DNA from 2 places in the Pseudomonas sp. HP_12 genome. Region 1 is predicted to be linked to the other one. Evidence: riboswitches for the same ligand, from Rfam matches in the RefSeq annotation. Region 1 holds a riboswitch; the other holds the start of a gene.

Evidence for each region. A riboswitch is a leader RNA that binds a small molecule or an ion and turns the genes downstream of it on or off. The one in region 1 is predicted to bind cobalamin.
Region 2: it holds a riboswitch for cobalamin, as region 1 does, so the genes downstream of both, cobW (cobalamin biosynthesis protein CobW) here and ACYASU_RS02190 (ABC transporter substrate-binding protein) in region 1, are expected to answer to the same signal.

What each region holds. Positions count from the first base shown of each region.
Region 1 covers NZ_JBTOQG010000001.1:494,621-501,981, forward strand. Annotated here, with positions in the region: gene ACYASU_RS02170 (hypothetical protein) at 69-233, opposite strand; gene ACYASU_RS02175 (ATP-dependent Clp protease proteolytic subunit) at 311-868, opposite strand; gene ACYASU_RS02180 (aldo/keto reductase) at 1,254-2,249, shown strand; gene ACYASU_RS02185 (aspartate/glutamate racemase family protein) at 2,310-3,038, shown strand; cobalamin riboswitch at 3,333-3,528, shown strand; gene ACYASU_RS02190 (ABC transporter substrate-binding protein) at 3,671-4,672, shown strand; gene ACYASU_RS02195 (FecCD family ABC transporter permease) at 4,708-5,715, shown strand; gene ACYASU_RS02200 (ABC transporter ATP-binding protein) at 5,712-6,506, shown strand; gene ACYASU_RS02205 (glucarate dehydratase family protein) at 7,015-7,361, opposite strand, start outside.
Region 2 covers NZ_JBTOQG010000006.1:147,746-155,106, forward strand. Annotated here, with positions in the region: gene ACYASU_RS06790 (cobalamin biosynthesis protein) at 1-271, opposite strand, end outside; gene ACYASU_RS06795 (CbtA family protein) at 268-987, opposite strand; gene ACYASU_RS06800 (CbtB domain-containing protein) at 999-1,214, opposite strand; cobalamin riboswitch at 1,310-1,542, opposite strand; cobalamin riboswitch at 1,681-1,890, shown strand; gene cobW (cobalamin biosynthesis protein CobW) at 2,031-3,104, shown strand; gene cobN (cobaltochelatase subunit CobN) at 3,107-6,871, shown strand; gene ACYASU_RS06815 (ATP-binding protein) at 6,960-7,361, shown strand, end outside.

The sequences.
Region 1 (7,361 bases):
TTGAGCATCAGTCAAAAAAGCAATGTACGCCTCATAGCAAGCACACGTGTCAGCGGCACCCTCCTCCCTCATTTATCCGGATCGATCAGCGGCACCGTCGCGTCCCGATCAAACTGTGAACCCGGGTCTTCGTTGCCCGGATCCATGTCGGCGTCAAATCCTGTCTCTTCGTCACCCGGCTGGGGAGCGGGGCGCGGCGGAACGGGTGCAGCGTCAGGTGTATGGGATTGCATGGCAGTCACCTCTCATTTCAATGTGGCCAATAATAGAGTCAGAGGGCTCGACAACGACCGGGTTCAATGGATCGAGCTTAGCTGGCGCTGACGGTCCAGTGCACGGCGTCTTCGGCAAACTGCAATTGCTCGACACGATGGGCAATGCCGCACGCCAGCGAATCTTCGGCGCGGATCACCTTCTCCTCCGCTGACAGGCAGCGCCCGATGTCCAGCGGGTGCACGGCGCTCACGGTCTCGCTCTGATAGATATTTACGTAGCGCTGCAGGTCGTTGTCCAGGCTGCGCAGGTATTCGCGCATGCGTGAGTGGTCCACCGAGCTCTGGTTGAAGTACCAGCTCATGGGGTGGATCAGAAACCGCGAGTGGGGGCAGACGATCCGCTCCTGAGCCGCCAGGTAGATGACGATGCCCATGGATTCGATGTTGCCGCTGTTCAACGCACGGATCGGCACTTTCAGGGATTTCAGGAAGTTGTACAGCGTGAATCCCAGTGCGGTGCTGCCGCCGGCGGTCGACAGATTCAGCAGCAATCCGGTCGCGCCCTTGCCGAGGGCTTCGAGGCAGCGATCGCGAAAATGCTCGGTGCTGGCCTGATCGACACCGCAGTGGAAATGAATGATGTGCTCGCTCATCGGCGGCCTCGCTGGTCATGGATGGCGTACTCACGGGCCTCTTCCCGGCTAAAGCCGGTCCTACCAAGAATCCCGGCGCCTTCGTAGGACCGGCTTCAGCCGGGAAGGCGTCGGACGCCACTCCGCAAATACAGGCTATGGGCAATCCTCAAATCTGTGCCGTCGACGGATCTATCTGAAATGTTGAAATTCGCACGCGTGGCTAAAGTCGCATGGGATGAGGATAGCCGCTCGCCGAGCATGTGAAAGCACACGCTCGCCCATTCCGAAGAACCCCTGCGGCAATCAACAGTCAGTAAAGAAGCTTCGCCGGTTTCATCGTGCTCGATCCGGGCCATGAACCGCGCGCCATCCAACACGCCCCACCGCACAGGACACCCCCCCAATGAGTCTGCACGACAAGATCATCGGCCGCCTCGGCTTCGGCTCCGCGCCGCTGGGCAACATGTTCCGCACCATCGACGAAGAGGAAGCAGCGGCCACCGTTCAATCCGCCTGGGACCAGGGCATTCGCTATTTCGACACCGCGCCCATCTACGGCGCCGGCTTGTCCGAGCAGCGCCTGGGCAGGGCCCTCGCCGGCGTCCCCCGCGACCAGTACACCCTGAGCACCAAAGTCGGCCGGCTGATTTCCGACGAGATCGACACCGAGACCCGCAGCGGCCCGTTCGCCGAGGGCCTGAAAAACAAGATCGTCACCGACTATTCCGCCGACGCCACGCTGCGTTCCATTGAAGCGAGCCTGGAGCGGTTGAACACTGATCGTCTGGATATCGTGTTTGTCCACGACGTCGCGCAGGACGCCCACGGCGATGCCTGGACCGAGCATTTCAACATCGCCCGCACCGGCGCTTTCCGTGCCCTCACCCGCCTGCGCGAAGAAGGCGTGATCAAGGCCTGGGGCCTGGGCGTCAACCGCGTCGAGCCGTGCGAACTGACGCTGGATCTGGAAGAAGCCCAGCCCGATGGTTTCCTGCTCGCCGGCCGCTATTCGCTGCTCGATCACGACCAACCGCTGCAACGGCTGTTCGACAAGGCCCGTCAGCACAACGCCGAGTTCGTCGTCGGCGGGCCTTACAGCTCCGGCGTGTTGGTGGGCGGCAAGCATTTCGAGTATCAGGAGGCGTCGCCAGCGATGCTGGACAAGGTGGCGCACATCCAGGAGATCGCCCGTCAGTACCAAGTGGACATCAAGTCCGCAGCGCTGCAATTTGTCCTTGCCAACCCCCTGGTGGCGGCGGTGATTCCGGGTGCCAGCCGCCCGTCGCGGATCATCGAGGACGTCACCGCGCTTAACGCACAGGTGCCGGATGGTTTCTGGCAGGCCATGCGCGATCAGGGCTTCATCGCCCTGCAGGCGCCCGTGCCGATGAAAGACTGATATCGTGGGCAACGACGCCGGGCCAGACGCCCGGCCTTGTTTTCTGCGCGAGATCTGTCCATGCGAATTCTGATCGTCAACGTCAACACCACCGAATCCATGACCGAGACCATTGCCGAGCAGGCCCGCAGCGTGGCCTCGCCTGGCACCGAGATCATCGGCCTGACCCCGCGCTTCGGCGCCGAGTCGGTGGAAGGCAATTTCGAAAGTTACCTCGCGGCCATCGCGGTGATGGACCGGGTGATGTCCTACGAAGGGCCCTATGACGCCGTGATTCAAGCGGGTTACGGCGAACACGGCCGCGAGGGTTTGCAGGAGTTGCTCGAGGTGCCGGTGGTGGACATCACCGAAGCGGCGGCCAGCCTGGCGATGCTGCTGGGGCATAAATACGCGGTGGTCACCACGCTGGACCGCACCGTGCCGCTGATTGAAGACCGTCTAAAGCTGGCCGGCGTGTACGAACGCTGCGCCTCGGTGCGGGCCAGCGGCATGAGCGTACTGGAGCTGGAGGAATCGCCGGAGCGTGCGGTCGAGGCCATCGTCGAGCAGGCCATGGAAGCGGTGAGTCGGGACAAGGCCGAGGTGATTTGCCTGGGCTGCGGCGGCATGGCCGGCCTGGATCAACTCATCCGTGACCGCGCCGGCGTGCCCGTGGTGGATGGCGTGACCGCTGCGGTGGCACTGGCGGAATCACTGGTGCGTCTGGGGTTGAAGACCTCGAAAGTGCGGACCTATGCGACGCCACGGCCGAAGAAGATCGTGGGTTGGCCGTTTAAGCCGCTGGTCTGAAGATCGTTGGTTGGCCGTTCAAGCCGCTGGACCAACGACGCCCGTGCGGCCAACGCAAAACCCCTGTAGGAGTGAGCTTGCTCGCGAAGACTGAATTCCAGCCGCCGAAGATTTAGCGAAAGTTCGGGCATCTTCGTGAGCAAGCTCACTCCCACAGGTTTTGCATCTGCTTCAGGCGCTGCATCTCCTTCAGCTTTTGCATCTCCCGCAGGTTTAGTGCTGCTGCCGCTACTGCAAGGTGTTTAGCCGCGCTCCGGCGCACGGCCTCCGCATTAGCCTCCACCCGCCGAATCGTTTAGTATCCCCGCCGCCGGTTTCCGCTCGGAATTAATAGGGAATCCCCAGGCGCGTGCTGCGCGCTGAAAGGGAACTGTCCCCGCAACTGTAGGCGCTGAGCCCTGCTTCCTGTTTGCCACTGGGTGACCCCGGGAAGGCCGAAGCACGGCGATGAAGCGCCAGTCAGGAGACCTGCCGGCCAGCATATTCATTCACCGGCGGGGTGTCCGGGGAAGGACTCCCGTTCGTGCGTCGTTCGCGCGCGCTGTGCTCGCCCTCATCGTAGGAGCGCCTGTCGGGATGGACTTTCCAGTGCCTGCTTCGCCAAGCATTCAGGCTATCTGGAGATCGCTTTCATGCCGCTGCGCCGCCTCGCCGCCCTGCTCGTCACCCTGACCTTGCCCACTGCCGCCCTCGCGGCGTCGACGGTTTACCCCTTGACCGTGGACAACTGCGGCCAAGCGCTGACCTTCACCCACGCCCCGCAGAAAACCGTGACCATCGGCCAGGCGGCCACCGAGATGCTCTATGCCCTCGGACTGGGCCCGAACGTCGTCGGCACGTCGCTGTGGTTCAACCCCGTCCTGGCCCAGTACCAAACCCTCAACAACGGCATCGCTCGGCTCGCGGATAACGCGCCGAGTTTTGAATCGGTGATCGGCAAACGCCCGGATTTCGTTCCGGTGCAGTTCGAGTGGATGGTCGGGCCACAGGGCGCCGTTGGCACCCGCGAGCAGTTTCGCGACCTGGGCATCCCGACCTACATCCTGCCGTCCGATTGCGAGGGCAAGAACAACCGGGTCGGCGCCGACGGCACGCGCCTCGAAGCCTTCCGCATCGACACGCTGTACAAAAGCCTGCGGCAGCTGGCGCAGATTTTCGACGTGCAGGACCGTGGCGAACGGCTGATCGCGGATTACCAGGCGCGGCTGGCCCGGGCCGTTGCACAGGCGAACGCCCATGCCAACCCGCCCGTCTCGGCGGTGTTCTGGTTTTCCAGCCCGGACATCAACGTCGACCCCTACGTCGCCGGACGCAAGGGCATTCCCAACTTCATGCTCGACACCCTCGGCATGCGTAACGTCATCGACTCCGACGAGGAATGGCCGACCGTGGGCTGGGAAACCATCGCCAAGGCCAACCCGACGGTGCTGGTCATCGCGCGGATGGACCGCCGCCGCTTCCCGGCCGACGATCACGAGAAGAAGCTGGCCTTCCTCCGCTCGGACCCGGTCACACGGAATATGGATGCGGTGAAAAACAATCGCATCGTAGTCATGGACGCCAGCGCCATGGAGTCCAGCGTGCGGCTGTTTGACGGCATCGAACAACTGGCTCAGGCCACTCATCCGCAATGATGCCGCTCCGTATTCCTCGCTCAAGCATCGTCCGAATGTTCGGCCACGGCGCTTGGGCGACCGCGTTGCTGGCGCTGGCGGTGCTGGCGGGCGTGGCGATCGGCGAGACGTCGATCGGCCTGCCGGTGATCGTTCAGGTGCTGGCGAACAAGCTGTGGGCCGCGGGCTATCCCCTCGACCCCATCGACGAGGGCATCGTCTGGAATTACCGCCTGACCCGGGCCATCGTGGCCGCCACTTGCGGCGCAGGGCTGGCGGTGTCGGGCTTGGTCTTGCAATCGCTACTGCGCAACCCGCTGGCCGATCCCTACTTGCTGGGCATTTCCGCCGGGGCTTCGACCGGCGCAGTGCTGGTGGCGATCATCGGCATCGGTGCCGGGACGATTTCCCTGTCCACCGGCGCGTTTGCCGGCGCAATCGCCGCCTTCGCGCTGGTCGCCCTGCTCGCCCGCTCCTCTCGGGGCCAGACCGCTGCCGGCCAGATCATCCTGGCGGGCATTGCCGGGTCCCAGCTGTTCAACGCCCTGACCTCCTTCCTGATCACCAAGTCGGCCAATGCCGAGCAGGCCCGCGGGATTATGTTCTGGTTGCTGGGCAATCTCAGCGGCGTGCGCTGGTCGTCGGTGGCGCTGTCGGTGCCGGTCGTGGTGCTCGGCTTGCTGGTGTGCCTGTGGCATCGGCGCGCGCTGGATGCGTTCACGTTCGGCAGCGATTCAGCGGCGTCCCTGGGCATTCCGGTGCGCCGGGTGCAGGCCGTGCTGATTCTCACCGCCGCGCTGATGACGGCGGTGATGGTGTCGATCGTCGGGTCCATCGGCTTCGTCGGTCTGGTGATTCCCCACGCGGTGCGCCTGATGGCCGGGGTACGTCATGCCCGCTTGTTGCCCTTGAGCGCCCTGATTGGCGCGCTGTTCATGATTGCCGCCGATGTGCTGTCGCGCACCTTGATCAAGGGTCAGGTGTTGCCGATCGGGGTCATCACGGCGCTGGTGGGCGCGCCGGTTTTTGCCATGATTCTGGTCCGCGGGAATCGTCCTCGATGAACGCCCGTGAGGAGGTGCCCGGCACCATGCTGGAAGGGAGTGACCTGAGTTATTCGGTCAAGGGCGCGCAACTGCTCAGTGGGGTGAGCCTGGCGATTCGGCCGGGGGAAAACCTGGGGATCGTCGGGCCGAATGGCTCGGGGAAGTCGACGCTGCTGAAGCTGCTGGCGGGGATTCAAAAGCCGTCTCGGGGCGACGTTCACTTGGGCGGGAGGCGCTTGTCGTCGCTGAGCCGGCGGGACATTGCGCGGCAGGTGGCGGTGGTGGAGCAGCACGCGCAGACGGGGGATTCGATCAGTCTGTTGCAGGCGGTTGAGTTGGGCCGTACGCCGTGGCTGTCGGCGCTGGCGCCGTGGGGCGCGGACGATGACCGGATTGTGGCGCAGGCGCTGGCGGATGTGAGTTTGCAGCACTTGGGGCATCGGGCGTGGCATACGTTGTCGGGTGGGGAGCAGCAGCGGGGTCATATTGCGCGGGCTTTGGCGCAGCGGCCGCAGGTGTTGTTGCTGGATGAGCCAACGAATCATCTGGATATTCAGCAGCAGTTGTCGATTTTGCGGTTGGTGCAGGATTTGCCGGTGACGACGGTGGTGGCGTTGCATGATTTGAATCAGGCGCTGGGGTGTGATCGTCTGGCGGTGATGGACGGCGGGCGGTTGGTGGCGTTGGGTTCGCCCTTTGATGTGTTGTCGCCGGAGTTATTGGGTGAGGTTTTCGGGGTGCGGGGGCATTGGTTGGTTGATCCGTTTGACGGGGCTCGTCTATTGCGGTTGCGGGCGGGTTCCCCTTAAAGATCAAGATACTTGAGATCAAGGGCGTCCGCCTGGGGCGGACTGTTTCGCCTTCGGCGAGTTACTTGGAAAAGCACCCCAAGTAACCAAGGGTGCCTGCTCCTGGTTGGGCCCTTCGTTCCTCAGGGTTCCTTCACTCCGGTCTCGCTCCGTGGGCCCGCGCCGAACGGACATCCATGTCCTGACGGCGCTCTTGCCGCATCCATGCGGCTCGGCCCACTCCGCGAGACCTCCGTTCAGCCTGCACCCAAGTCGCGTTTTGCGGTGTTTGAGCCTTTTGGGTATGAAGATCAAGAGCAGATCAAAGGCTTCCCGGCTGAAGCCGGTCCTACAGTGAGGTCACGCGTCCCTCACTGGCTGGACGCGGTCTCGTAGGACTGGCTTTAGCCGGGAAGAGGCCAGTTCAGGCGCTGAAGGATCTTCGGACTGAATGGTATTTGTGGGAGCGAGCTTGCTCGCGAATGCGGTATCCCAAACGGCGCCGTTCGTGCAGCCCCACCCCCCAACCTCAATACCTCGGCTTCACCGCCTTCCACTCCGGTTTGTATTTCTGCATTTGCCGCACATCATCCCGCTGGCGAATTCCGCACGTCAGGAATTGGTCATTGAGTTTGCCCAGCTGGTCGTAGTCCAGTTCAAGCCCCAACCCAGGTTCGCGGGTGAGGTGGACGCACCCGTCGATGATGGGCAGTTTGCCGCCTTTGATGACTTCTTCGTCCGGTTCTTGCCACGGGTAGTGGGTGTCGCAGGCGAAGTCGAGGTTGGGGACGGCGGCGGCGACGTGGGTCATGGCCATGAGGCTGATGCCCAGGTGGGAGTTGGAGTGCATGGAGACGCCGAGGCCGAAGGTGTCGC
Region 2 (7,361 bases), on a different contig from region 1:
CGATGTCCGAACGGTAAGTCAGCTGTGCCTCGTAAGCCGCCAGATCACCCGCGCTGAAAAACCCGATCGTCAGCCCCAGCTCATGACCCAGTGCCTGCAGCCCTACCTCAGCCGACTTGCCGTCAATGGAGGCGAGGGCGGCAACGTCTGTCAGCTGAAGACGTCCCTCCCGCAACCCATCCTCCATCAACTGCCGAAGCTCCAGCGCCGAACAGCCGCGCTGGCAGCCCAGACCGACCACCCACAGCGGCCGATCGTGCACTTCATTCACAGAGCAGGCTTCAAACCGACGTGCGTCTCGGTCGCTTCATTGCGCCGAGACAACCAGGCGCTGATCAAGCCCAAGGCAATCCAGAAAACCGCATTGGTCAGCAGCGACGCGATCTTGAATTGCGCTTCAAGGGCTTCCGGCGCCAGTGCCGAGTGCACCGCCGGTTGCGGCGCGCCGACGATATGCGGCACCACCAGGATCACCGCGCCCAAGGCCTTCCACACCCAGTGCCGGGCAAACACTATCAATGCCAGGCCTGCAGCCGTGGAGGCGGCGGTGCCGACCCACCAGATCTGCCGTTGGGTCAGATCCGCCGCGACAGTGCCGGGCAGCTCGGGCGGCAAACCAAGAGTGGGCGCCAGCACGAACACCGCATAACCGGCCAACCCCCACAGCACGCCTTCGCGGGCTCTGGTCGGCGTACGCAGGGTGTACAGCGCCGCCAGCATCAGGGCGAAGCCGACCGCGACCACCAGATTGCCGCCGGTGGTGGACAGCACGCGCTGCCAGCCGTCTTCCGGCTCCCAGGCTTCGGCGTCATGGACGTGGCCGGCCATCGCACCCTCGGCGTGCTCGTGCATCTCAGCAGCCGGGGCCTTTTCGTAGGTCTCCGCCTGCAGGATCAGTGGCGCCACCGAGAAGCTCTGCAGCAGTGTCAACAACAGGGCGGCGAGCAGTCCGGTGAACCCGGCCGTTTGCGCAATTCGCTTGAACATGGCGGCGGGTCTCAATGGCACGGGAAGGCAGAGCTGTGACGGGTGTCGTGTGCCGCGTTGTGCACCGCATCGATGTGGGAGAAGCCGGCGAAGTACACCAGAAACGCGCCTAGAAACATCGCGCTGACGGCGGCGACAATGCGCTGGCTTTGGGTGGCGGTCACGGCTGTTGTGGTGTTTGTGCTGGTGCCGGTGCCGGACGTCTGGCGGGGTGTGCTGATGGACATGGCGCTTCCCTCTGAAGTGGATTCAGCGGACGGACGCGAAGACACCGCAGGCGAAGGCCGGCAGTGATCAACAGCGCCCGCCCACCGCGGGTTGTGTTATGTAGCGTTATCGGGCCGGTCTCCGGGCTCGCGAGGGGCACATGCATCAGCCGTTACAGCCGTCGTGCCTTCAAGAATCGCCTTCCCATATCGATGCCGACACAGTGGATCTGACTCTTCACTCGCTTACCGTTGCGGGGGCAGCACCGGACTGATACACACCCGAAGGTCTGCACGCACCGGTTTCCCGTTTCACCCTGTGAAGGGCACCCGTAACAAGGTGTGTAGCAGACCACGGGCTGTTTGGCTCGTCAATCGGCCCTTCAGCCGATGCGTCAATCAATGCAGCGATCGGTGCGTCAATTGGCGCGGCGATCATTGCAAAGCGCGATTGACCGGCCTCCAGTCACTGCGTAGCCTTGCGCACTTGAGGTTCGCCGGCCGCCCGGTTTCGGATACGTCACAGGGCCACCGGCGCTAAGAAGGGAATGCGGTATCAAGCCGCAGCTGCCCCCGCAACTGTAAACGGACAGCTTCATTGCACAGCCACTGCGCAAGCGGGAAGGCGCAATGAATGTCAGTCGCCTGATGATGCCTGTCAGCGACCGGCCGCCGTGAGCCAGGAGACCTGCCTCGATTCGGACCGCCTGCAAGCGGCCGAGGAATTTCACTACAACCGGGCGGGGTGATCCGGTGGCGAATCGAACCGCGCGCCTGCTTCCACCGGCCTGCGCTGTTTTCGTCCTCGTTGCCCCGCCGCACGCCTGAGGGCAACCGATGAAAACACTGGCCAAACTCCCTGTCACCATCGTCACCGGCTTTCTCGGCTCGGGCAAAACCACTTTGCTGCGGCACATGCTCGACAACGCCGAAGGCCGACGCATCGCCGTCATCGTCAACGAATTCGGCGAACTGGGCATCGACGGCGACATCCTCAAGCAATGCACCATCGGCTGCACCGAAGAAGAAGCCGTCGGTCGCGTGTACGAACTGGCCAACGGCTGCCTGTGCTGCACCGTTCAGGAAGAGTTTTTCCCGGTGATGCAGGAACTGGTCGCCCGTCGTGGCGACCTCGATCACATCCTCATCGAAACCTCGGGTCTGGCCCTGCCGAAACCCCTGGTCCAAGCCTTCCAGTGGCCAGAAATCCGCAACGCCTGCACCGTCGACGCCGTGATCACCGTGGTCGACAGCCCGGCCGTGCTCGCGGGCACCTTCGCCGCGTTCCCGGACCAAGTCGACGCCCAGCGCAAGCTTGATCCGAACCTGGACCACGAATCGCCGCTGCACGAGCTGTTCGCCGACCAACTGGCCAGCGCCGATCTCGTCGTGCTGAACAAGGCCGACATGCTCGACGCTGATGCTATCGCCGCCGTGCGTGCCGAAGTCGCCGAAGAACTGCCGCCGGCGGTGAAGATCGTCGAAGCGAACCGGGGCCAGCTGCCGATCAGCGTGTTGCTGGGCCTGGGCGCCGAGTCCGAGCTGCACATCGACGGGCGCAAGACCCACCACGATCACCACGAAGGCGACGATCATGATGACCACGACCATGACGCCTTCGACTCGATTTCCATTACGCTGCCCCAGGCCGACGAATCGCTGTTGCTCGACGCGCTGACCCAGGCCGTCGTCCAGCACGGCATCCTGCGTGTCAAAGGCTTCGCCGCCATTCCCGGCAAACCCATGCGCCTGCTGGTGCAAGGTGTCGGCACGCGTTTCGACAAGCATTTCGACCGCGCCTGGAAGCCAGACGAAGCCCGGGAAACCCACCTGGTGCTGATCGGCCAGGAACTGGACGCCGGCGTCCTTGAAGCGCAATTGCGCGACGCAGTCTCAGGCATAAAAGGCTAACCATGCACCTGCTGCGTACACAGCCCGGCGGCTTCGTCCCCGACGACAGCATCGCTGACCTGGGCCAGACGCCCGCCGAGCTGGTGATCCTGTGCAGCGCCGACTCGAATCTGGCGCTGCTGGCTGAAACCGCGCGGCAATTGCCGGATAGCTACCCGAGCCTGCGCCTGGCCAACCCGATGCAGGTGCAAAACCATGCGTCGGTGGATCTGTACGTGGACGAGGTGCTGCGCCACGCCAAAGTCATCCTGATTTCCCTGCACGGCGGCATCGGCTACTGGCGTTACGGCGTCGAGCGGCTGGTGGAGCTGGCCGCGAAAGGCGTGAAGCTGATTCTAGTCCCGGGCTGTGATCGGCCAGACCCCGAGCTGAGCGGCCTGAGCACGGAATCTGTCGAAGACCGCGAGCGTCTCTGGCATTACCTGCGTCAGGGCGGCAAGCACAACGCGCTGGCGCTGTTCAATTTCATCGCCACCCGCTGGCTGGGCGGCGACTACCTCTGGGCCGAGCCGCAGACCCTGCCGCGCACCGTGATTTATCACCCGCACCACGCCAACGCCGACCTGGCCCGCTGGCAGGCCGACTGGCGCGCCGATCAGCCGGTCGCGGCCGTGCTGTTCTATCGCTCCCACCTGCAGGCAGCCAACACCGGTTTCCTCGATGTGTTCTGCGAGCGCTTGTCGGCCCAGGGCCTGAACCCGTTGCCGATTGCCGTCGCCAGCCTGAAGGAAGCCGGCTGCATGAGCGCGATACAGGACTGGCTCGACGAGGTGGATTGCGAGGTCATTCTCAACACCACCGGCTTCGCCCAATCCAGCCCGGAAGCGCCGGATGTTCGGCCGTTTCGCCGAGACATCCCGGTCATTCAGGCCATTTGCGCCCAGGACAACGAACCCGCCTGGCAGGCAAGCGCCCAAGGGCTGGGCCCCCGCGACCTGGCGATGCACATCGCGCTGCCGGAACTGGACGGGCGCATCATCAGCCGGCCAATCAGCTTCAAGGACCTGGCCTGGCACAGCGAGCGCAGTCAGTCCGACGTGGTTTGCTACCGCGCCCAGCCGGAACGCATGGATTTCGTCGCCGAACTGGCCCGGCGCTGGGTGCTGCTTGCCCGCACCGCCAACACCGACAAGCGCGTAGCGCTGATTCTGGCCAACTATCCAACCCGCGACGGGCGCATCGGCAACGGCGTCGGCCTCGACACCCCGGCGGCCGCGCTGAACATCCTTAAGGCCATGCAGGCGGAGGGTTACCCGGTTGAGGACTTGCCCGAGACCGGTACTGCGCTGATTCACGCCTTGCTCGGCGGCGTCACCAATGACCCGGACAGCCTCGATCAACGGCCGTGCCACCAGAGCATGGCCATGGACGAGTACAGGGCGGCGTTTCAAGCGCTGCCGCAAGCCAATCGCGATGCAGTCATCGCGCGATGGGGCGTCCCTGACACCGACCCCATGTGCCGGGACGGGCGGATGATGATCGCCGGCCTGCGTTTCGGCATGACCTTCGTCGGCATTCAACCGGCGCGGGGCTACAACGTCGATCACAGCGCGGTGTATCACGACCCCGATCTGGTACCGCCCCACGGCTATCTGGCGTTTTACTTCTGGCTGCGCAAACGCTATGGCGCCCACGCTGTCATCCACGTCGGCAAGCACGGCAATCTGGAGTGGCTACCGGGCAAAGGCGTCGGCCTGTCCGAACACTGCTGGCCGGACGCGATCCTCGGCCCGATGCCGAATATCTACCCGTTCATCGTCAACGATCCGGGCGAGGGCGCCCAGGCCAAGCGCCGCACCCAGGCGGTGATCATCGACCACCTGATGCCGCCGCTGACCCGCGCCGAAACCTACGGTCCGTTGCGCGACCTTGAACTGCTGGCGGACGAATATTACGAAGCGCAGCTGCTCGACCCGCGCCGTGCCCGGGAGCTGCAAAAAGACATTCTCAGGCTGGTGCGCGAGACCCATATCGACCGCGAACTGGCGATGGACGGGGACGCCAACAGCGAGGCCGACGCCGCCGTGTGGCTGCCGCGTCTGGACACCTACTTGTGTGACCTGAAGGAATCGCAGATCCGCGACGGCCTGCACGTGTTCGGCGAGTCGCCCACCGGCCGGCTGCGCATCGACACGCTGTTGGCGATGGTGCGCGTGCCTCGGGGTGATGGTCGCGGCGGTCAGGCCAGTCTGCTGCGGGCGTTGAGTCAGGCGCTGGCGCTGGATTTCGACCCGCTGGACTGTGATCTCGGCGCGCCATGGACCGGCGACAAACCTCAGGCATTACATGAAGTCAGCGCTGAACCATGGCGCACGACCGGCGATACCCGCGAGCGGCTGGAGCTGCTGGCCGCGCAGATGATTGAGCAGATTGCCAGCGGCTTTCCTCTCAGTAATCGGTTAGAAAACAACAGCTTGTCCGACGTTGCTCAGTCCCTGCATGAAGTGGTTATCCCTCGCCTCGACGCCTGCGGTCCAGCAGAAATGTCGAACCTGCTCAGCGCGCTAAGTGGGCGATTCGTCCCGGCCGGGCCGAGCGGCGCCCCCAGCCGTGGACGGCTGGACGTGCTACCGACCGGCCGCAACTTCTTCTCCGTGGACGTGCGCAATCTGCCGACCATGACCGCGTGGCGCATTGGTTTCCAGTCTGCAAATCTGTTGCTGGAGAGGCACTTACAGGACCATGGTGATTATCTACGTCAACTGGGGCTTTCGGTCTGGGGCACGGCGACCATGCGCACCGGCGGTGATGACATCGCCCAGGCCATGGCGCTGATGGGTGTGCGGCCGGTGTGGGCGACGGGCAGTCAGCGCGTCGATGACTTTGAAATCCTGCCCCTGAGCCTGCTCGACCGGCCGCGGGTCGATGTCACCCTGCGGGTCTCCGGGTTCTTCCGCGACGCCTTCGCCAACCTGATCCGCCTGTTCGACGCCGCAGTGCAGGCCGTCGCCGCGCTGGACGAGCCCGACGACATGAACCCGCTGGCCGCCCGCGTGAGTCAGGAGCGCGAGCAATTGCAGCGCGACGGTCTGGATGCCGAGCAAGCGGCGAAGCAGGCTGGCTGGCGCATTTTCGGCGCCAAGCCGGGGGCGTATGGCGCGGGAGTACAGAACGCCATCGACGGACGGTTGTGGCAGAGCCGCGAAGACCTTGCCGAGGTCTACCTGAACTGGGGCGGCTACGCCTACGGCGGCAGCGATGAAGGCACCCCGGCCCGTGACGGTTTTGCCAAGCGGCTGAGTCAGGTTCAGGCGGTGCTGCAGAACCAGGACAACCGCGAACACGACTTGCTCGATTCGAACGATTACTACCAGTTCCAGGGCGGCATGCTGGCGGCAGTGGAAAGCCTGTCCGGCGAGAAAGTCGCCAGTTATCACGGCGACCACAGCCAGCCTGATCTGCCGAAGATCCGTACGCTGAAGGAAGAGCTTAACCGGGTGGTGCGCTCCCGGGCGGCCAATCCGAAGTGGATCGAAGGGGTCAAGCGCCACGGCTACAAGGGTGCGTTCGAGATGGCGGCGACCGTGGATTTCCTGTTCGCCTTCGACGCCACCACCGAGCTGATCGACGATCACCAATACGCGCTGCTCGCCGATGCGTATCTGTTGGACGCCTCGACCCGCGATTTCATCCAGCAGCACAACCCGGATGCGCTGCGGGACATGACCGAGCGCATGCTCGAAGCGCAGCAGCGCGGCCTGTGGCAGGAGCCCGGCGAGTACCGCGAGGCGCTGGAGAATCTGTTGCTGGACATCGAAGAGTCATGAGTCTGAACGAGCGTCTGCACATCCCTCTGGAAAGACTCCTGACTGGATTGAACACCGTGATTGACCCGCAGCTTTACGAGAACCGACCATGACCGACACCCCACATTTTCCCCTCGCTGCCGTCGTCGGTGCCGATGACCTGAAGCTCGCCCTGTGCCTGACCGCCATCGACCCGAAAATCGGTGGCGTGCTGATCGAGGGGCCGCGCGGCATGGCCAAATCGACCCTGGCCCGAGGGCTGGCGGATCTGCTGGCCAGCGGACAGTTCGTCACGCTGCCGCTGGGGGCAACCGAAGAGCGCCTTGTCGGCACGCTGGACCTCGACGCGGTGCTGGGTGAAGGCCGCGCGGCATTCTCGCCGGGGGTTCTGGCCAAGGCGGACGGTGGCGTGCTGTACGTCGATGAGGTCAATCTGCTGCCGGACCATCTGGTCGATCTGCTGCTGGACGTGGCTGCCAGCGGCGTCAATCTGGTGGAGCGCGACGGTATC